DNA from 3 places in the Pseudomonas sp. NPDC089396 genome. Region 3 is predicted to be linked to each of the others. Evidence: predicted binding sites of a transcription regulator. Region 3 holds the regulator's gene; each other region holds the start of a gene.

Region 1 (6,950 bases), on a different contig from region 3:
GAGCAACGCCGACCTGCTGCTGCATGTGATCGACGCCCATGAGCCAGAGCGCATGGAGCAGATCGAGCAGGTGCTGGCGGTACTTGGCGAGATCGGTGCCGAAGGCTTGCCGATCCTCGAGGTCTATAACAAACTCGACCTGCTAGAAGATGTCGAGCCGCAGATTCAGCGCGATGCCGATGGCAAGCCGGAGCGGGTCTGGGTATCGGCACGCGATGGGCGTGGCCTGGAGCTGGTTGGCCAGGCGATTGCCGAGTTGCTGGGGGATGATCTGTTTGTCGGTACCCTGTGTCTGGAGCAGCGTTTTGCCCGTTTGCGCGCGCAATTCTTTGCCCTGGGTGCCGTGCAGAGTGAAACGCATGATGAAGAAGGGCGCTACCTGCTGAGTGTTCGGTTGCCCATGGTCGAATTGAATCGCCTGGTCAGCCGTGAAGGCATGGAGCCGCAAGTGTTTGTCGAGCAACACACTTTGCAATAAATGCCCGGCGAGGTCGCCGGGCGGCAGTGGCAGGCATTCTGTAGCATTGGACGGCGCGCCGTGGGCGCGTCTTTGCTTTATCAGATGGAGAGCGCTATGGCTTGGAACGAGCCGGGTGGCAACTCGAACAATCAGGATCCCTGGGGCGGCCGACGCGGTGGCGGCGGTGGCGATAAAAAAGGTCCGCCTGATCTGGACGAGGCCTTCCGCAAACTGCAGGACAGCCTCAATGGCATGTTCGGCAGTGGCAAGAAACGTGGCGGCGGTGACCGCAATGTCGGCAAGGGTGGCGGCTTCGGCCTGCTGGGCATCGGCCTGGCGGTGCTGGCTGCAATCTGGCTGTACAGCGCCGTGTACGTGGTCGACGAGCAGGAGCAGGCCGTCGTGCTGCGCTTCGGCAAGTACTATGAGACGGTCGGTCCCGGCCTGAACATCTACTTCCCGCCCATCGATCGCAAGTACATGGAAAACGTCACGCGCGAGCGTGCCTACACCAAGCAGGGTCAGATGCTCACCGAAGACGAGAACATCGTCGAGGTGCCCCTGACCGTCCAGTACAAGATCAGCAACCTGCAGGACTTCGTGCTCAACGTCGACCAGCCCGAGGTGAGCCTGCAGCATGCCACCGACAGCGCCCTGCGCCACGTGGTGGGTTCCACATCGATGGACCAGGTACTGACCGAAGGCCGTGAGCAGATGGCCGTGGATATCCGCGAACGCCTGCAGCGCTTCCTCGACAACTACCGTACCGGCATCACCGTTACCCAGGTCAACGTACAGAGCGCGGCTGCCCCGCGTGAAGTACAGGAAGCCTTCGATGACGTGATCCGTGCCCGCGAAGACGAGCAGCGTGCCCGCAACCAGGCCGAGTCCTACGCCAACGGCGTGGTGCCGGAAGCCCGTGGTCAGGCCCAGCGCATCATCGAGGACGCCAACGGTTACCGCGACGAAGTCATCGCTCGCGCCAAGGGTGAGGCTGACCGCTTCATCAAGCTGGTCGCCGAGTACCACAAGGCACCTGACGTGACCCGTCAGCGTCTGTACCTGGAGACCATGCAAGAGGTCTACAGCAATTCGAGCAAGGTCATGGTGGCGACCAAGGACGGGCAGAACAACCTGCTCTACCTGCCGCTGGACAAGATGGTCGAAGGCAGCCGCAACACGTCCGCACCTGTCACCGGCGTTACCCCGTCGGCCAACGATGCAGCAGCGCGTGCGGCGCAGGACCTTCAACAGCAACAGCAGCAGATGCGTACTAGGGAGAGCCGCTGATGAGCAATAGATCGCTGATCGCCCTGATCGCCGCTGTGGTCCTGGCCATCGTGGCCTGGAACAGCTTCTACATCGTGTCCCAGACCGAGCGCGCGGTACTGCTGCGCTTCGGTAAGGTGGTCCAGGCGGATGTCCAGCCGGGGCTGCATGTGAAGATCCCGTATGTGAACCAGGTCCGCAAGTTCGACGCCCGCCTGATGACCCTCGACGCCCCGACCCAGCGGTTCCTGACCCTGGAGAAGAAAGCGGTGATGGTCGACGCCTACGCCAAGTGGCGCGTCAAGGATGCCGAGCGCTTCTACACTGCCACTTCCGGCATGAAGCAGATCGCCGACGAGCGTCTGTCGCGCCGTCTGGAAAGCGGCCTGCGCGACCAATTCGGTAAGCGTACCCTGCACGAAGTGGTGTCCGGTGAACGTGACGCGCTGATGGCTGACATCACCGCCTCGCTGAACCGCATGGCCAGTAAAGAGTTGGGAATCGAGGTGGTCGACGTGCGCGTCAAGGCCATCGACCTGCCGAAAGAAGTCAACCGCAGCGTGTTCGACCGCATGAGCACCGAGCGTGAGCGCGAAGCTCGCGAGCATCGTGCCAAGGGTAACGAGCTGGCCGAGGGTATCCGCGCGGATGCCGATCGTCAGCGCCGTGTACTGCTGGCCGAAGCCTATCGCGAAGCGGAGGAAACCCGTGGTGACGGCGACGCCCAGGCGGCCGCCATCTATGCCAAGGCCTACAGCCAGGACGCTGATTTCTATGCGTTCCACCGTAGCCTGCAGGCATACCGCGAGAGCTTCTCGAGCAAGAGCGACGTGCTGGTCCTGGATCCGAAGAACGAGTTCTTCCGCTACCTGGACAAGAGCAAGCCCTGATGCTCTGTTGAGGAAACACCCCGCCTGGCAGCTAAAACTCCAGGCAGGGTGCATCCTGAATGAAAAGGGGTGTATGATGCGGCAGCCGGGAAATTTCCCGGCTTTTTTGCGTCTGCAAGGTTGATTGGCAAACGGCCAGTTGACGGCTTGGTCAGGTCGCAAGGCAATTCGAGGGTATTGGGTACGGTGGTGGCGCTGGGATCAGTGCTGCCCGCTGCTGTGCGCCAATGCCTGCTTTACTGACGGCTCGCCTGCTGGCAAGCCGCCCGGACCAGAGGGGAAATGGCGTAATGGCAACGGTAGACCGCTGGCTGCTGCCAGATGGCATCGAGGAAGTACTGCCACCTGAGGCTGCGCGCATCGAGATCGCGCGCCGCCAGGTGTTGGACCTGTTCCAGAGTTGGGGCTACGAACTGGTCGTCACCCCGCATATCGAGTACCTGGAGTCGCTGCTCACCGGCGCCGGCCAGGACCTGGACCAGCGCACATTCAAGGTGGTCGACCCACAGTCCGGCCGCCTGATGGGCTTCCGCGCCGACTTCACCCCGCAGGTAGCGCGCATCGACGCGCACACCCTGCGCCGCGAAGGCCCGAGCCGCCTGTGCTACGCCGGCAGCGTGCTGCACGCCCAGCCGCGTGCCCTGTCCACCTCGCGCAGCCCGATCCAGCTGGGTGCCGAGCTGTACGGCGATGCCAGCCCCACCAGCGATGTGGAGGTCATCAGCCTGATGCTCGCCACGCTGCAACTGACCGACGTCGCGGATGTGCACATGGACCTCGGTCATGTCGGCATCTACCGCGGCCTGGCGCGCGCCGCCGGCCTGTCGGGCGCAGTCGAGCAGCAGTTGTTCGACGCCCTGCAGCGCAAGTCGGTGGATGAAGTGCAGGCGCTGACCGCCGACCTGCCGAAGGACCTGGGCAACATGCTGCGCGCCCTGGTCGAGCTGTGCGGTGGTCGCGAAGTGCTGGCCGAAGCCCGCGTGCGCCTGGGCCGTGCCCCGGCCAGCGTGCTGGCAGCGCTGGACGACCTGCTGGCGATTGCCGACCGTCTGGCGTCGCGTTACCCCGAGCTGCCGCTGTACTTCGACCTCGGCGAGTTGCGCGGCTACAACTACCACACCGGTGTGGTGTTCGCGGTGTTCGTCCCGGGCGAAGGTCAATCGATCGCCCAGGGCGGCCGCTATGACGACATCGGTGCCGATTTCGGCCGGGCGCGCCCGGCCACCGGCTTTTCCACGGATTTGAAGACCCTGGTCACACTGGGGCGAGCGGAGGTCGTATTGCCTGCTGGCGGCATCTGGATGCCCGACAGTGGCGACGCGGCCCTCTGGCAGCAGGTCTGCCAGTTGCGCAACGAGGGCCAGCGTGTGGTCCAGGCCCTGCCTGGCCAGCCGTTGAGTGCTGCTCTCGAGGCGGATTGTGATCGGCAATTGATTCAGCAAGACGGGCGCTGGCAGGTACTGCCGCTGACCCAATGAGTTTCTGCGCCGGCAATTGGCCGGCAACCAAGTTTGCGTGAATGAGGACAAGTGTTATGGGTAAGAATGTCGTCGTCCTGGGCACCCAATGGGGTGATGAGGGCAAAGGCAAGATCGTTGATCTGCTGACCGAACATGCTGCCGCTGTAGTGCGCTACCAGGGTGGCCACAACGCGGGCCACACCCTGGTGATCAACGGTGAAAAAACCGTTCTGCACCTGATTCCGTCCGGCATCCTGCGTGAAGGCGTTCAGTGCCTGATCGGCAACGGCGTGGTCGTTGCCCCAGATGCCCTGATGCGTGAAATCACCAAGCTGGAAGAGAAGGGCGTACCGGTACGCGAGCGCCTGCGCATCAGCCCTGCTGCGCCGCTGATCCTGTCGTACCACGTGGCCCTGGACCAGGCCCGCGAGAAAGCCCGGGGCGAAGCCAAGATCGGCACCACCGGCCGCGGTATCGGCCCAGCCTACGAAGACAAGGTCGCTCGCCGCGGCCTGCGCGTTGGCGACCTGTTCCACCGCGAGCGTTTCGCTGCCAAGCTGGGTGAGCTGCTGGATTACCACAACTTCCAGCTGGTGAACTACTACAAAGAGCCGGCCATCGACTTCCAGCAGACCCTGGACGAGTGCATGGCCTACGCCGAACAGCTCAAGCCGATGATGCTCGACGTCACCGCCGAGCTGCACAACCTGCGTCGCGCCGGCAAGGACATCATGTTCGAAGGCGCCCAGGGCTCGCTGCTGGACATCGACCACGGTACCTACCCGTACGTCACCAGCTCCAACACCACTGCTGGCGGTATCTCCACCGGTTCCGGCGTTGGCCCGATGTACCTGGACTACATCCTCGGCATCACCAAGGCCTACACCACCCGTGTAGGTTCCGGCCCATTCCCGACCGAGCTGTTCGACGAGACCGGTGCGACCCTGGCCAAGCGTGGTCACGAGTTCGGTTCGACTACCGGCCGTGCCCGTCGTTGCGGCTGGTTCGATGCCGTCATCCTGCGTCGCGCCATCGACGTCAACAGCATCTCGGGCATCTGCCTGACCAAGCTGGACGTGCTGGACGGCCTGGAAACCATCAACATCTGCGTTGGCTACAAGAACGAGAACGGCGCCGTCATCGACGCACCGTCCGATGCTGACAGCTACATCGGCCTGGAGCCGGTGTACGAAGAGATGCCAGGCTGGAGCGAGTCGACCCTGGGTGCCAAGACCCTGGAAGAGCTGCCAGAAGCTGCTCGCGCTTACATCAAGCGCATCGAGGAGCTGACCGGCGCGCCGATCGACATCATCTCCACCGGCCCGGATCGCAACGAGACCATCGTGCTGCGTCATCCGTTCGCCTGATCTGCCTTCCAGGCTGATCTGACGCCGTGGTCCTGAAAGGGGCTGCGGCGTTTTTGTTTCTGCGCTTATCGCCGGCAAGCCGGCTCCCACAGCCTGAAAGCGGCGCGGTCTCTGTGGGAGCCGGCTTGCCGGCGATAGGGCCAGTACAAATCGCTCGCTGCTAGACCTTGGCGCATATCCCTGCTGCCCTCGGCACAACCCTTGCTGTAAGAAGTTTCTGCGGATGCCATCAAAATAATGGCGCCAGAAAGCACGAGGGTTTCACCGTGTCTGCCATCCTCTCACTGTTACGAAGCCGCCTGTTGCGGCCTGTGTTTGTTGCCTTGGGTATCGCCCTTTTGGTGCAGGTGCTGGTCGCCGTTGCGCTGACACGAAGCACCGTCACCGCCCTTGAGGCCGACCTGGGTGAACGCCTGGGTAACGACAGCCGCAAGCTTGCCAGCGAGCTGGAGCAAGCCGGGCAGGACGTCCGTTCGGGCCTTGAAGGTCTCTCCAGCAGCACCCGCCAGCGCCTCAGCGCGGGCCTGTCCGAGCGTTTGCAAAGCGAGCAGCAGCAGCTGCGCGCCACGTTGGAAAAGAACCTCAAGGATTCCGCCAACGACATGGCCGAACTGCTGGCTTCAGTCGCCCCGCGGGCGATCTGGGACAACGACGTGCCGACGCTCTCCGACTTCGCCCGCCGCGCCCAGCGCAACCCCAACGTCTTGTTCGTGATCTACGACGACGCCCAGGGCCAGCACCTGACCCGTTACCTGAACCGGCAGAACCCGATCAACCAGGCCCTGATCGAGAAAGGCCAGGGCGAACGGGCGCTGGACAAGGTGCTGGAGGCTGCCCGCCGCGACCCTTCGGTGTACTTCGTCGAGGCTTCGATCAACCCTAATGGCGCGGAAATCGGCAAGGTGCTGATGGGGGTCTCCACTGCCGGTGTCGACCAGGAGCTCAAGGCCCTGGACCAGCGCTTCAGTGCCTTGATCGCCAGTGGCGGGCAGTTGGTCGGCGACAGCCTCGGTGCCGCTGCGGCAGACAGCGGCAAGGCCCTGCGTGAGCGGCTGGAAACTGCACAGAGCAGTGCCACGGCGATGCAGGCCAATACCGCGCAAACCGTGCGCGATGCGGCTGCAGAGCTGCGTTGGCGGATCGGCCTGGGCCTGGTGCTGGTAGGCCTGGGTGTATTGATTGTGGTCGCCCTGGTGCTGGGCCGTCGTGTGCTGAGCAAGCTGCGCCTGCTGATCGCCGCGCTCAACGACCTGGCAGCCGGGGAGGGCGACCTGACCAAGCGCGTCAACCTCGACAGCCGAGACGAAATCGGCGACATGGCCTCGGCGGTCAACCGCTTCGTCGACAAGCTTCAGCCGATCGTGCGCGAGGCGGGTGAAGTGGCGCAGCGTACCGGCGTCGAAATCGGTGCCATGGCCCAGCGCAACGCTGGCGCCGATGCTTCAGCGGCCTTGCAGCGCGATGAAGTGGCAGCCAGCCTGCGTGATCTGTCCAGCATGGCCGA
Region 2 (6,950 bases), on a different contig from region 3:
TTGTTGGCAATGGCCATGGTATTTTTCTGCTGGTTCAGGTCGCCGCCAGCGATGTTGATACCAATGTTGCCGCTGCTGCCGTCAGCCGAGCCGCTCATGACCGCAGAACTCTGGGTCGACCAGTTCTTGACGGTGTTGTTGTTGCTGAACTGGCGCACGCTTGCGGTGGCTTCGGAGTTGCCGAAGACGAAGCTGTTGTCGATCGCGGAGTTATCGGACGAGGTATTGGCAATGGCCGCGGCGTTGTCTTGTTGGTTGCCGTTACCGGCCGCCACGTTGACGCCGACGTTACCACTGGCACCGGTGCCGGAGCTGCTCATTTCGGCTTCGTTGACAGTGCCTTCATTGAGGATACGGTTGCCCGTACTGCGCTGAACATCATTGGCTTCGGCAGTGGCGTTGGTATACACCGCTTTTGCCGGTGGGGTGTGGTTATTGTGGTGGCCATGGCCACGTCTGTCGTTCTGATCCGCTTGTGCAGCAACAGCCATGACCGCAGCAATTGCGAAAACCAGAGGCTTGATTGCCATCGAGGGTTTCATGGTGTTTCTCCGTCTTCTTTAGGTTAAGTGTTGTTCTTACCTTTTTACTTACCTACCTATTCGGGTCAGTTCGCGACCCGTACGCTCAGGGTGTTTGCCGTCTGGTTACCCACCCCGGCGCTCTGATTCAGCTGAATGACCCCACGGCTACCGGTGAATGCCTGGTCACCTGTGGTGACCTGGCGATAGCCAGGGGAGGAATCAGTTGGATCGGAGCTGTTGATCAGCGCCACGTTTTGCTGCAGCAGGACGCTGTCGTCGATACTTTGCGGTTGTGTACTGAGGCTGATGCGCAGGGCGTTGGCCTGCTGGGTGCTGGCGCCGGCGCTCTGGTTCACACCCAGGGCGCCACTGCCGTGACTGAAGGCGTCGCCCTGGATGCTGGCACGGGCATCCATGTTGGGGTCGACGATGGATATCTGGCGTTGCCGGATCTGCGTGTTGGCAGCGGCCGTGGTGCCGGTGGCCAAGGCCCGGGCGTTGGCTTGCTGCTGCAGGTCGCCTGCCGCCTGGTTGACGCTTAAGTTGCCTTGGTACTGCGCGCCGGAACTGTCGATGTTGGCGCTGTTGATCACGGGAACCGGGGATTGGGCGAGGGCCGTTGCACTGCAGAGGGTGGCCAGGATTAACAGCGATTGCCTCATCTCATTTGCCTCCGGTCAGGATCTGCAAGGGCGCCAGGCCGCGCTGGACACTTGAGTTGACCATGTTGGAAATGCCGTTGCCGGAGCCTGTACCGCGACCCGCCGCCAGGTTGGGGAGTTGGGTCTGGTTGCCGATGTTGCCGCCCACATTGTTGGTCTGCTGGGTGATCAGCGAAGAAATCCCGGTACCGCTGGTGATGTTGGCAAAGTCCCCATCGCTCAGTTCGTTGGTCTGCTTGAGCACGTAGGCGGAGGGGTTGGCGTTGGCGGTGGTGGGGTAGGGGTCGGGCGCCAGGGGGGCGCGAGTTGCGATGCGGGGTTGAACATCGCGGGTGATGACGATGATTCCATTTTCGGCCTGTACCGGCACGCTGAAGCTTGCGCCCAAAGCACAGCCGACCAGCAGCAGACGGCAGATGCCATTGTCCAGTTTTCCCATGACTGCAATTCCTTCTTCAGCGCGGGCCTGATTAGGCGTTGCGAGGAGGAGAGCAGGAGGCGTGCCGCTTTTGATTAATCTTTTTTAATCAATGCCTTGTAGTAACTTGTTGGCAGTTGCGAGAGGTTGATGTATCAGGGTTGAGACAGATTATCTGCAAAGTGGGCTGTTTTCCGGTATGGATGTTGCTCAGGGGGCGCTTTCGCTCACTGTTTCATCGACTTGACACTCCCACCACCAAAAGTGGGTAAGTCCGCAAATACGGGGGTCAAGGCCCACTGGGGTGTGTCAGAGGGTTAACACTCGGTGGGGCAAACCGGGGTTTTTCCCTGCAACAGGCCCTGCACGGCGCGCAATGCCACCGCACTGCGCCGGGGCCAGTCACCCTCGATCACCTGCACCGTTTGCCGATGGCGCTGCAACCACTGCAGGCTGTCGGTGAAGAAGCGATGCCGGTCGGCAAGGTCCGGCTGGCTGCGTTGGCCATCGGCCACCCAGCCCACATCATGGGGGCTGAGCAACAGGTGCAGATCATACTGACGAGCAAGCAAGGCTTGTTCCAACCAGGTCGGGCAATCCTGAAACAGCGCGCGGCTCCACAGCATGTTGCTCAACAGATGAGTATCGAGGATCAGCAGCTCCGGAGCCTGTTGCCGTGCCTGATCCTCCCAGGCCAACTGGCCCAGGGCGATGGGGGTGATATCGGCGTAGCAGGTGTCGCGACATTCCTGGTCGATGAAATGGCGCACATATTCGCCCACCACCACACCGCCGAAATGCGCCTGGATCTCGCCACTGAGCCAGCTCTTGCCGCTGGACTCGGGGCCACACAGCACCAGGACCTTCATGCCTGCAGCGCCGGGTCGCGGCGCCACTCCAGCCAGCCGCGCACGGCGATCAGGGTCAGCACGGCGAAGAAGCCTGCGGTGAAGTACAGCTGCTGGTGCAGGTACTGGCCGACATAGACCACGTCCACCACCATCCACAGTGGCCAGCACTGCACGCGTTTTTGCGCCATCCACAGCTGCGCGACCAGGCTGAAGCCTGTCAGCGTGGCGTCCAGCCAGGGTAGGGCGGCATCCGTCCAGTTGGCCATGGCCGCGCCCAGCGCCACGCTGATCAGCAGACCACCCACGAGCCCGGCGACCAGTGTCGGTAATTGCAGGCGCGAGACGTGGCGGGCATCCTCGACGCGGCCCGGGCGCGTCCATTGCCACCAGCCGTACAGTTGCAGCGCGGCATAGGCCAGTTGCAGCAGCATGCCCGAATACAGCTTCACCTCGTAGAACAGCCAGCCATATATAAGCACCATCACCAGACCGATCGGCCAGCACCAGGCATTCTGCTTGACGGTGAGCCAAACGGCGGTGACGCCGAGCACGGCGGCGATGAGTTCGAGGCCGGACATCGGCGCTCCTTGGCGGCTTGAGGGGGGCGCGATTGTAGCCTGTGGGCGAAGGGAGGTGTAGAGCGGCGCATGCACCGCCCACTCCGGGTCCTTGGCTAAACCTTGAACTGACGCAGCAACTGCTCCAGCCCTTCGCTCAAGCGGCCCAAGGCCACGCCCGCATCACTGGACTGACGCGCCGCTTCGGCGGTCTGCTGAGACAGCCCGGCGGTATCCAGCACATTGCGATTGATTTCCTCGACCACATGCGACTGCTGCAACGTCGCGCTGGCGATCGATGCGTTGAGCGCGGTGAGGCTGTGCAGTGCCTGGTTGATGGCACTCAGGCTGGAGCCGGCCTCGCGGGCTTGCTCGACGGTCTGGCGCGACGCCTCGCTGCTGGTATCGATGGCCTTGACCGCGGCGTCCGACTGCTTTTGCAGGTATTCGATCATGGTGTGTATCTCGGCGGTCGATTGCGCCGTGCGCTGGGCCAGCAGGCGCACTTCGTCGGCCACCACGGCAAAGCCGCGACCCTGTTCGCCGGCCCGCGCGGCTTCGATCGCTGCGTTGAGGGCGAGTAGGTTGGTCTGCTCGGCAATGGCGCGAATCACCTCCAGCACACCACCGATCTTGGTGCTATGACCCGCCAGGTCGCGGATCACCTGCACCGCCTGGTCGATGGTCAGTGACAGGCGGTCGATCTGCAGCAGGCTGCTGTCGATGGCCTGCTGGCCATGCTCGACCTGTTGCTGTGCGGCCTGCATTTCGCCGGCGGCCTGTTCGGCAGTCTTGGCCACGTCCTGAACGGCGTAGGTGACTTCATTGACGGCGGTCGCCACCTGGTCCATCTGCAGCGACTGCTGGGCGCTGTGTTGTTGCGCGGCGCCGGCATTGTGGCCGACATGCCCGGCGGAATGAGCCAGCGCATGGGCGGCGTCCTGCAACTGGCCGACCACGCCTTGGAGCTTGCCGTTGAAGCGGTTGAAGTGCTCGCCGAGCTGGGTGATTTCGTCGCGGCCATGGGTGTCCAGGCGACGGGTAAGGTCGCTTTCGCCGCTGGCGATGTTGCCCATTGCCTGCACTGCCTCCTGCAACGGGCGGGCGATGCTGCGGGCGATCAGCATGACCACCAGGGCCATCAGCAAGGCAACGCCCACGCCGACCAGGGAGGCGTCACGCAGCTGGCGCGCGAATTCGGCCTGAACGTCATCGACATACACGCCCGAGCCGATAACCCAACCCCACGGCTGGAACAGCTGGATGTACGAAGTCTTGGCCACGGGCTCGCTGGCCCCGGGTTTGGGCCAGCGGTAGTTGACAGGGCCGGCGCCCTGGCTGCGGGCGAGGGCGGCCATTTCATTGAACACGGCAAACCCGTCCGGGTCGCGGATGGCGGAAAGATCCTGGCCGTCGAGCTTGGGGTTGGCCGCGTGCATGATCATCTTCGGCCCAAGGTCGTTGATCCAGAAGTAGTCGCCCTGGTCGTAGCGCAGCGCGCGCACCACTTGCAGCGCTTGCTGCTGGGCGGCCTCGCGGCTGAGCGTGCCGGCGGCTTCCAGCCCCTGGTAATAGGTGAGCACGCTCGCGGCGGTCTGCACCACATGGCGGGTCTTTTCTGCCTTGGCCTGGTACAGGTCGCCGTGGATCTGGCGCAGCATCAGCAGGCCGAGGACCACCAGCATCGCCACCGCAACCAGCAGGATCAGCCACAGACGGCGACTGATCGACATCGACCTCAAGGTCTTCATGAACGGCACTCCCGCATTGTTCTTGTTATTCAGTGCATCCAAGCATGCTTTGCCGTCAGTCTGTATCCGACTAATGGCTAAGTGCCATTTAGTTGTGACGTTACGGCATGCCGCGCGAGCCATCGCCAGGTTGCTCTGCTAGGATTTCGGCCGCGCAAGATGAAACCTTTAGGCGGGGTGAACTTTTCTACTGGCGTTATACCCAACAGTCGCTGTAAAAGAGCCGCGCCGCGAGCGGCAATCACAAGCAAATCAAGAACAAGGGGCCTGCGATCAGCAGTGCTTCAACGGGGGAATGATGGATTTTTGGACTGCCTTCCAGGCAATCATCTTAGGCGTGGTCGAAGGACTGACGGAGTTTCTGCCGATCTCCAGTACCGGCCACCAGATCATCGTTGCCGACCTGATCGGTTTTGGCGGTGAGCGGGCCATGGCGTTCAACATCATCATCCAGCTGGCGGCGATCCTGGCGGTGGTGTGGGAGTTTCGGGGCAAGATTCTCGAAGTGGTGTTCGGCCTGGCCAGCCAGCCGAAGGCGCGGCGTTTCACGGGCAACCTGCTGCTGGCGTTCATGCCGGCCGTGGTGCTGGGCGTGCTGTTCGCCGACCTGATTCACCATTACCTGTTCAACCCGATCACCGTGGCGGCCGCGCTGGTCGTGGGTGGCGTGATCATGCTCTGGGCCGAGCGCCGTTCGCACCGCGTGGAGGTCGATCACGTCGATGACATGCGCTGGTCGCATGCCCTGAAAATCGGCTTCGTCCAGTGCCTGGCGATGATTCCGGGTACCTCGCGCTCGGGCTCGACCATCATCGGCGGCCTGCTGTTCGGCCTGTCTCGCAAGGCGGCCACCGAGTTTTCGTTCTTCCTGGCGATGCCGACCATGGTCGGTGCAGCGGTGTACTCGGGCTACAAGTACCGTGATCTGTTCCAGCCCAGTGACTTGCCGGTGTTCGCCATCGGCTTCGTGACCTCGTTCATCTTCGCCATGATCGCGGTGCGTGCGCTGCTCAAGTTCATCGCCAACCATAGCTATGCGGCGTTTGCCTGGTACCGCATCGTGTTCGGCTTGCTGATCCTGGCGACCTGGCAGTTCGGCTGGGTCGACTGGGCGACGGCGAACGGCTGAATGCGGATCAAGCTACTGGCGCTGGCAGTGCTGTGTCTGCTGCCCATGGCAGGGGCGCTGCAGATGGCCTGGAGCGGGCAATCGTGGTTGCCGCTGGGGCTGTATCCGGCGGCTAGCCTGGTCACCGTCCTGCTGTATTGGCAGGACAAGCACCAGGCCCGCACTGCGGGCTGGCGTACACCCGAAAAGGTGCTCCACGCCAGTGAACTGCTCGGCGGCTGGCCGGGGGCGCTGGTGGCCCAGCAACTGTTTCGGCACAAGACGCGCAAGGTTTCCTATCAAGTCGTGTTCTGGATCATCGTGGTGGTTCACCAGGTGTTCTGGGCCGACTGGCTGTTTCTGGGCAATCACCTGCTGTCGTAGTGCTCCGCTTACATCAGCAAACCCACCTGCAAGCGCTTCGGTAGCCGCCGCACCACCAGCTGGTGCGAGCGCTGCAACAGGTCGCACAGCTCCTCGCGTCCCATCGGGTAGGGGGGCTGCATGATGACCCAGTGCGCCCGCGCCAGGTACGGCGCCGGCCGCACCCCAGGGCGGTCGCAGTAACCCAGAAACAGCTCGTTGCCCACCTTGAACGATAATCCCGCCCCGGCCAGCCCGATGACCGCGAACATCTTGTTGCCCGCCACCGAGAACACTCGGATCCCGCCCCATTTGTAGTCTTCCCGTGCGCCCGGCAGGTTCAGGCAGAAGGCTGCCACCTGGTCCTCGGTCATCTTCTGCTTAGACATAACGCTCTCCACAGGCTTCGAATGAGGTAGCCAGGTGGTCGATCCACACCCGCACTGCCGGTAACAGCCCACGCCGGTGCGGGTACACCGCCTGCAAGTAGCCCCCTGGCAACGACCACTCCGGCAGCAGCCGTACCAGCTCCCCGCGTGCCAGCTCTTCTTCACAGAACATGCTCGGCAGGGCCGTGAACCCTAGCCCGGCGCGCACGGCAGCATTGCGTACCACGAAGTCATCGATCGCCAGGCGTGGCTCCAGGGCAATTTCCTGCTGCCGGCCATTGGGCCCAAGTAAACGAAAGTGCACCAGCCGGTCGGCTTCGGCAGCGC
Region 3 (6,950 bases):
CTTCGGGCGAGAACTGGCCCTTGCCGTGCAACTGGTCGAGCAGCGATTCGAACTCGGCGTCGGTGATTTCGTCGCCCGAGCCACTGAGGGCCTCGCCTTGCAACTGCTCGGCGGCAGCCTCGGCCTCGGCCTTGACCGCGTCGAGCGAGTCGAGCAGCTGCTCGAACTCACTGTCGGTGATGTCCACCTCGGCAACGGGCGCCTCGACCACCGGCGCGGCCACCGCCGCTGGCGCTTCGGCGCCGGCCGGCTCGGCCAGCCGCGACAGGGCCGCCAGCAACGCTGGCGTGGCCGGGGTCACGTCACTGCGCTCGCGCACCTGGCCGAACATGCTGTTGACCGTATCCAGGGCCTCGAGCACCACATCCATCAGTTCCGCGTCGACCCGGCGCTCACCTTTGCGCAAGATGTCGAACACGTTCTCGGCGATATGGCAGCACTCCACCAGCTCATTGAGCTGAAGGAAGCCGGCGCCCCCTTTTACAGTGTGGAAACCGCGAAAGATCGCATTGAGCAGGTCGGCATCGTCGGGCCGGCTTTCCAGCTCGACCAGTTGCTCGGACAGTTGCTCAAGAATTTCGCCGGCTTCTACCAGGAAATCCTGGAGGATTTCTTCATCGGCGCCGAAGCTCATCAAACGTGCTCCTTAAAAACCCAGGCTGGACAGCAGATCATCGACATCGTCCTGACCGGACACGACGTCTTCACGCTTATCGGCATGAATCTGCGGACCTTCACCCCGAGTCGGATGTTTTTCTTGATCTTTTTCAGCGCGCAGCTGCTGGTGGTCATGTTCGATGCCGGCAAAACGGTCGACTTGACTGGCCATCAGCACGAGCTTGAGCAGATTGCTTTCGACTTCGGTCACCAGCGCGGTCACGCGCTTGATCACCTGGCCGGTCAGGTCTTGGTAGTCCTGGGCCAGCAGAATGTCGTTGAGGTAGCCGGAGACCTTGCGGTTGCCCTCGGCGCTGTGCGTCAGGAAACTGTCGACGCGCTTGACCAGCTCGCGGAATTCCGGCGCGGCGACTTCGCGACGCATGAATCGCTGCCAATCCACGCTCAGGCCCTGCGCCTCAGCCGCCAGGTCATTGAGCACGGGCGTGCTCTGTTCCACCAGGTCCATGGTGCGGTTGGCGGCACCTTCGGTGAGTTTGACCACGTAGGACAGGCGCTCGGTGGCGTCGGTGATCTGCGAGACCTCCTCGGCCTGCGGCATGCTCGGGTCGATCTGGAAGCTGACGATCGCGCTGTGCAGCTCACGGGTAAGCTTGCCGACCTCCTGATACAGGCCACGGTCGCGGGTCTGGTTGAGCTGATGAATCAGCTGCACCGCCTCGCCGAAACGCCCCCGCTCCAGGCTTTCGACCAACTCCTGGGCATGCTTCTTCAGGGTCGATTCGAACTCCCCCAAAGATGTTTGTGTTGATTCCATGGCGCCCCCTGACGTGACTCAGCCGTTGACGCGTTCGAAGATCTTCTCGATCTTTTCTTTGAGCACCTGGGCGGTGAACGGCTTGACCACGTATCCATTGACGCCGGCCTGGGCCGCTTCGATGATCTGGTCGCGCTTGGCTTCGGCGGTCACCATCAGCACCGGCATACCCTTCAGGCGCTCGTGGGCGCGCACCTTGCGCAGCAGGTCGATGCCGGACATGCCAGGCATGTTCCAGTCGGTCACCAGGAAGTCGTAATGGCCGTTCTCGAGCATCGGCAGCGCCGTGGTGCCGTCGTCGGCCTCGTCGGTGTTGGTGAAGCCAAGGTCACGCAACAGATTCTTGATGATCCGCCGCATCGTCGAAAAATCGTCAACGATGAGGATTTTCATGTCTTTGTTCAATTAGACCTCCAAGCAGTCTCAAACGCGCTCGGCCCCGAGCGCGCATTCAATCAATTCGGTGCAACATGGAAAACGCACGTGGAAAACGACTGCAACGACCCCAGGCTCAGCGAGCCCGCCATTCTCCCAGGCGGCTGCGCAGGCGCGCGGCACACTGGCTGTGCAGCTGGCTGACACGCGATTCGCTGACCCCCAGCACCTCACCGATTTCCTTGAGGTTCAGCTCTTCGTCGTAGTACAGCGCCAGCACCAGCCGCTCACGCTCCGGCAAGTTGGCGATGGCATCGGTCAGGGCGACCTGGAAGCGCTCGTCTTCCAGGTCGCGCGATGGCTCGACCTGACCACTGGCGCCGTCCTCGTGCAGCCCTTCGTGCTCGCCGTCCTGCAACAGGTCGTCGAAACTGAACAGGCGGCTGCCCAGGGTATCGTTCAAGATCCCGTAGTAATCATCGAGACTCAATTGGAGTTCGGCAGCAACTTCATGATCTTTAGCGTCGCGGCCGGTTCTGGCTTCAACGGCGCGCATCGCGTCGCTGACCATGCGGGTGTTGCGGTGCACCGAACGCGGCGCCCAATCGCCCTTGCGCACCTCGTCGAGCATGGCGCCGCGGATGCGGATACCGGCGTAGGTTTCGAAGCTGGCGCCCTTGCTGGCGTCGTACTTGTTGGCGACTTCCAGCAGGCCGATCATGCCGGCCTGGATCAGATCTTCGACCTGCACATTGGCAGGCAGGCGCGCCAGCAGGTGATAGGCAATGCGCTTGACCAACGGGGCGTAGCGTTCGATCAATTCGTACTGGGCGTCCTTGGACGCCTTGCTGTACATCTTGAAACCGCTCGCGTTCATAGCACCGGCCCTGCACTGGTGGGTTGCACCAGGCGCTCGACGAAGAACTCCAGGTGACCGCGCGGGTTGGCCGGCAGCGGCCAGCTGTCGACCTTCTGGGCGATAGCCTTGAAGGCCAGCGCACACTTGGAGCGCGGGAAGGCTTCATACACGGCCCGCTGCTTCTGCACCGCCTTGCGCACGCACTCGTCGTAAGGCACGGCGCCCACGTATTGCAGGGCGACGTCGAGGAAACGGTCGGTGACCTTGGTCAGCTTGGCGAACAGGTTGCGCCCTTCCTGCGGGCTCTGCGCCATGTTGGCCAGCACGCGGAAACGGTTCATCCCGTAGTCGCGGTTGAGCAGTTTGATCAGCGCGTAGGCGTCGGTGATGGAGGTCGGTTCGTCGCAGACCACCAGCAACACTTCCTGGGCGGCGCGAACGAAACTGACTACCGACTCACCAATACCGGCGGCGGTGTCGATCACCAGCACGTCGAGGTTGTCGCCAATCTCGCTGAACGCCTGGATCAGCCCGGCATGCTGGGCTGGCGCCAGGTGCACCATGCTCTGGGTGCCCGAGGCCGCCGGCACGATACGCACACCGCCCGGCCCCTGCAGCAGCACGTCGCGCAGCTCGCAGCGGCCTTCGATCACGTCGGCCAAAGTGCGTTTCGGGGTCAGGCCCAGCAACACGTCGACATTGGCCAGGCCCAGGTCGGCGTCCAGCAACATGACCCGGCGACCGAGTTCGGCCAGCGCCAGGGACAGGTTCACTGAAACGTTAGTTTTGCCGACGCCACCTTTACCACCGGTCACGGCGATCACCTGTACGGGATGCATGCTACCCATGTTTGTTGTTTACCTTGTCTCGCTTGGACCCAAGCCACACGAGGGGCATTACAGCAGCCCCTTTGGTGTAGGTATTTTGCACACGCTTCATCATCATCAACCCGCTCGTCGTGGGTTGTGATAGAGATCAGCGAACATGTCGGCCATGGCCTCTTCGCTGGGCTCGTCCTGCATCTGCACATTGACGGCGCGGGTCACCAGCTGGTGCGGGCGCGGCAAATGCAGGTCGTCAGGAATGCGCGGGCCGTCCGTCAGGTAGGCCACGGGCAGTTCATGACTGATGGCCAGGCTCAGCACATCGCCGAGGCTCGCCGTTTCATCGAGTTTGGTCAGGATGCAACCGGCCAGGCCGCAGCGCTTGTAGCTGTGGTAGGCGGCCGTCAGCACCTGCTTCTGGCTGGTGGTGGCCAGCACCAGGTAGTTCTTCGAGGCGATGCCGCGCCCGGCCAGGGTTTCCAGTTGCATGCGCAGGGCCGGGTCGCTGGCCTGCAGGCCGGCGGTATCGATCAGCACCACGCGCTTGCGCAGCAGCGGCTCCAGCGCCTGGGCCAGCGACTGGCCCGGGTCGACGTAGGTCACCGGTACATTGAGAATGCGGCCCAGGGTCTTGAGCTGCTCCTGGGCGCCGATACGGAAGCTGTCCATGCTCACCAGGGCCAGGCTCTGCGGGCCGTACTTGAGCACGTAGCGCGCCGCCAGCTTGGCCAGGGTGGTGGTCTTGCCCATGCCGGCCGGGCCCACCATGGCGATCACCCCGCCCTCCTCGATTGGCTCGACCTCGGGTACTTCGATCATCCGCGCCAGGTGTGCCAGCAGCATGCGCCAGGCATGACGCGGCTCTTCGATCTCGCCGGTGAGCTCGAGCAGTTCGCGGGCGATCGGTCCGGACAAGCCGATGCGCTGCAGACGACGCCACACGTTGGCTTGCGCCGGCTTGCTGCCCTGCAGCTGGTTCCAGGCCAGCGAACCGAGCTGCACTTCGAGCAGCTCGCGCAGGCCCGTGAGCTCCGAGCGCATGGCATCGAACAGGCGTTGGTCGACCGCTGCCGGCGCAGGCGCGGCAGCAGCGGCTGGCGCCTCCACGTGCGGCTCGATCAGAGGCTCCGAGGCAGTCAGCGACTGGCCGGCGAACAATTGGCGGTTGCCTTCGCTGGCATCTTCGCGGTTGTCCAGCTCGGCCTGGGCGGTAGCGATGCGCGTCTGAGTCTTGCGCAGCTCTTCTTCGAGCTCGACGTTGGGCACACGCGGGGCCAGCGCGGACAGCTTGTAGTCCAGCGCCGCCGTCAGTTCGACACCGCCGGCGATGCGGCGGTTACCGATGATGGCGGCATCGGCGCCCAGCTCATCACGGACCAGCTTCATGGCCTGACGCATATCGGCGGCGAAAAAACGCTTAACTTGCATAACCCACTACCTCAGCCATTGGGGCCCACGGTGGCAACGATGGTGACTTGCTTGTTGTCAGGTATTTCCTGATACGCCAGAACATGCAAATTCGGTACAGCCAGGCGACCGAAGCGCGACAGCATGGCGCGGATCGGGCCGGCGACCAGAAGGATGGCCGGCTGCCCTTGCACCTCCTGGCGCTGGGCCGCTTCGATCAACGAACGCTGCAGCTTTTCGGCCATGCTCGGTTCCAGAAGAACACCGTCTTCCTGACCTTGCCCGGCCCTTTGCAGACTATTGAGCAAAATCTGTTCCAACCTTGGCTCAAGGGTGATGACAGGCAGCTCGGACTCAACGCCGACAATGCTTTGCACGATAGCGCGACACAATCCGACGCGCACTGCCGCCACCAGCGCGGCGGTATCTTGACTCTTGCCGGCATTGTTCGCGATGGCCTCGGCAATGCTGCGAATATCACGCACCGGTACTTGCTCGGCGAGCAACGCTTGCAGGACCTTGAGCAGCCCCGACAAGGAAATGACGCCCGGCACCAACTCCTCGGCAAGTTTAGGCGAAGCTTTGGACAATACCTGCAGCAATTGCTGGACTTCCTCGTGACCGATCAGCTCGTGACAGTGCTTCTGCAGGATCTGGTTGAGGTGGGTGGCAACCACGGTGCTGGCATCGACCACGGTATAGCCCAGCGACTGCGCCTGGGCACGCTGGCCGACATCGATCCACACCGCCTCCAGGCCGAACGCAGGGTCGCGCGCAGCGATGCCATTGAGGGTGCCGAACACCTGGCCCGGATTGATCGCAAGTTCCCGGTCCGGGTAGATCTCGGCTTCGGCCAGGATCACCCCCATCAGTGTCAGGCGGTAGGCGCTCGGCTGCAGGTCGAGGTTGTCACGGATATGCACGGTGGGCATGAGGAATCCCAGGTCCTGGGACAGCTTCTTGCGCACGCCCTTGATCCGCGCCAGCAACTGGCCGCCCTGGTTGCGGTCGACCAGCGGAATCAACCGGTAGCCGACCTCCAGGCCGATCATGTCGATGGGCGTCACGTCGTCCCAGCCCAACTCTTTGGTTTCCAGGGCACGTTGCGGCGAGGGCAGCAGGTCTTGCTGGCGCTGCACCTCCTGCTGCGCCGCCAGCTTGGCCTTCTGCTGCTTCTTCCACACAAGGTATGCGCCGCCACCAGCCAGCAGGCCAAGGCTGAGGAAGGCGATGTGCGGCATCCCCGGTACCAGGCCCATGACGATCATCAGCGCGCCGGAAACAGCCAGGGCCCGGGGCGAATCGAACATCTGCCGGTTGATCAGCTTGCCCATGTCTTCGGAGCCCGAGGCACGGGTGACCATGATCGCGGCGGCGGTGGACAGCAGCAGTGATGGCAATTGCGCCACCAAACCGTCACCGATGGTCAACAGGGCATAGACCTTGCCGGCGTCGCCGAAGCTCATGCCGTGTTGCAGCATGCCGATGAGCATGCCGCCGATCAGGTTGATGAACAGGATCAGCAGGCCGGCGATGGCGTCACCACGGACGAACTTGCTGGCACCGTCCATCGAGCCATAGAACTCGGCCTCCTGGGCCACCTCGGCGCGGCGCGACTTGGCCTGGGCCTGGTCGATCAGGCCGGCGTTGAGGTCGGCGTCGATGGCCATCTGCTTGCCGGGCATGGCGTCGAGGGTGAAACGCGCGCTCACTTCGGAGATACGCCCGGCGCCCTTGGTCACCACCACGAAGTTGATGATCATGAGGATGGCGAACACCACTGCACCCACGACATAGTTGCCGCCGATGACCACTTCACCGAAGGCCTGGATCACCTTGCCCGCGGCGCCATGGCCTTCCTGGCCGTGGAGCATGACCACGCGCGTGGAAGCGACGTTCAGGGCCAGGCGCAACAGCGTGGCGACCAGCAGGATGGTGGGGAACGCGGCGAAATCCAGCGGGCGCAGGGCGTACACGCAAACCAGCAGGACCACGATCGACAGGGCGATGTTGAAGGTGAAGAACACGTCGAGCAGGAACGGCGGTATCG

The links. The regulator FliA, encoded in region 3, starts transcription of late flagellar genes. The targets are predictions, from matches to a motif close to CTAAAGTTTNNNNNNNNNNNGCCGNTAA.
Region 1: the regulator FliA is predicted to act here: its motif matches at 5,497-5,524, upstream of ACIPZB_RS11835 (methyl-accepting chemotaxis protein).
Region 2: the regulator FliA is predicted to act here: its motif matches at 4,907-4,934, upstream of ACIPZB_RS10135 (methyl-accepting chemotaxis protein).

The regions. Positions count from the first base shown of each region.
Region 1 covers NZ_JBIVIC010000005.1:336,030-342,979, forward strand. Annotated here, with positions in the region: gene hflX (ribosome rescue GTPase HflX) at 1-478, shown strand, start outside; gene hflK (FtsH protease activity modulator HflK) at 575-1,750, shown strand; gene hflC (protease modulator HflC) at 1,750-2,619, shown strand; gene ACIPZB_RS11825 (ATP phosphoribosyltransferase regulatory subunit) at 2,910-4,097, shown strand; gene ACIPZB_RS11830 (adenylosuccinate synthase) at 4,154-5,446, shown strand; gene ACIPZB_RS11835 (methyl-accepting chemotaxis protein) at 5,713-6,950, shown strand, end outside.
Region 2 covers NZ_JBIVIC010000004.1:423,233-430,182, forward strand. Annotated here, with positions in the region: gene ACIPZB_RS10110 (heme utilization protein) at 1-542, opposite strand, end outside; gene ACIPZB_RS10115 (adhesin) at 608-1,186, opposite strand; gene ACIPZB_RS10120 (hypothetical protein) at 1,188-1,625, opposite strand; gene ACIPZB_RS10125 (AAA family ATPase) at 1,922-2,473, opposite strand; gene pnuC (nicotinamide riboside transporter PnuC) at 2,470-3,033, opposite strand; gene ACIPZB_RS10135 (methyl-accepting chemotaxis protein) at 3,129-4,763, opposite strand; gene ACIPZB_RS10140 (undecaprenyl-diphosphate phosphatase) at 5,062-5,892, shown strand; gene ACIPZB_RS10145 (DUF1294 domain-containing protein) at 5,893-6,255, shown strand; gene ACIPZB_RS10150 (MmcQ/YjbR family DNA-binding protein) at 6,264-6,623, opposite strand; gene ACIPZB_RS10155 (LysR substrate-binding domain-containing protein) at 6,616-6,950, opposite strand, start outside.
Region 3 covers NZ_JBIVIC010000008.1:260,661-267,610, reverse strand. Annotated here, with positions in the region: gene ACIPZB_RS17465 (chemotaxis protein CheA) at 1-634, opposite strand, end outside; gene ACIPZB_RS17460 (protein phosphatase CheZ) at 647-1,435, opposite strand; gene ACIPZB_RS17455 (chemotaxis response regulator CheY) at 1,454-1,828, opposite strand; gene fliA (RNA polymerase sigma factor FliA) at 1,947-2,687, opposite strand; gene fleN (flagellar synthesis regulator FleN) at 2,684-3,517, opposite strand; gene flhF (flagellar biosynthesis protein FlhF) at 3,614-4,921, opposite strand; gene flhA (flagellar biosynthesis protein FlhA) at 4,933-6,950, opposite strand, start outside.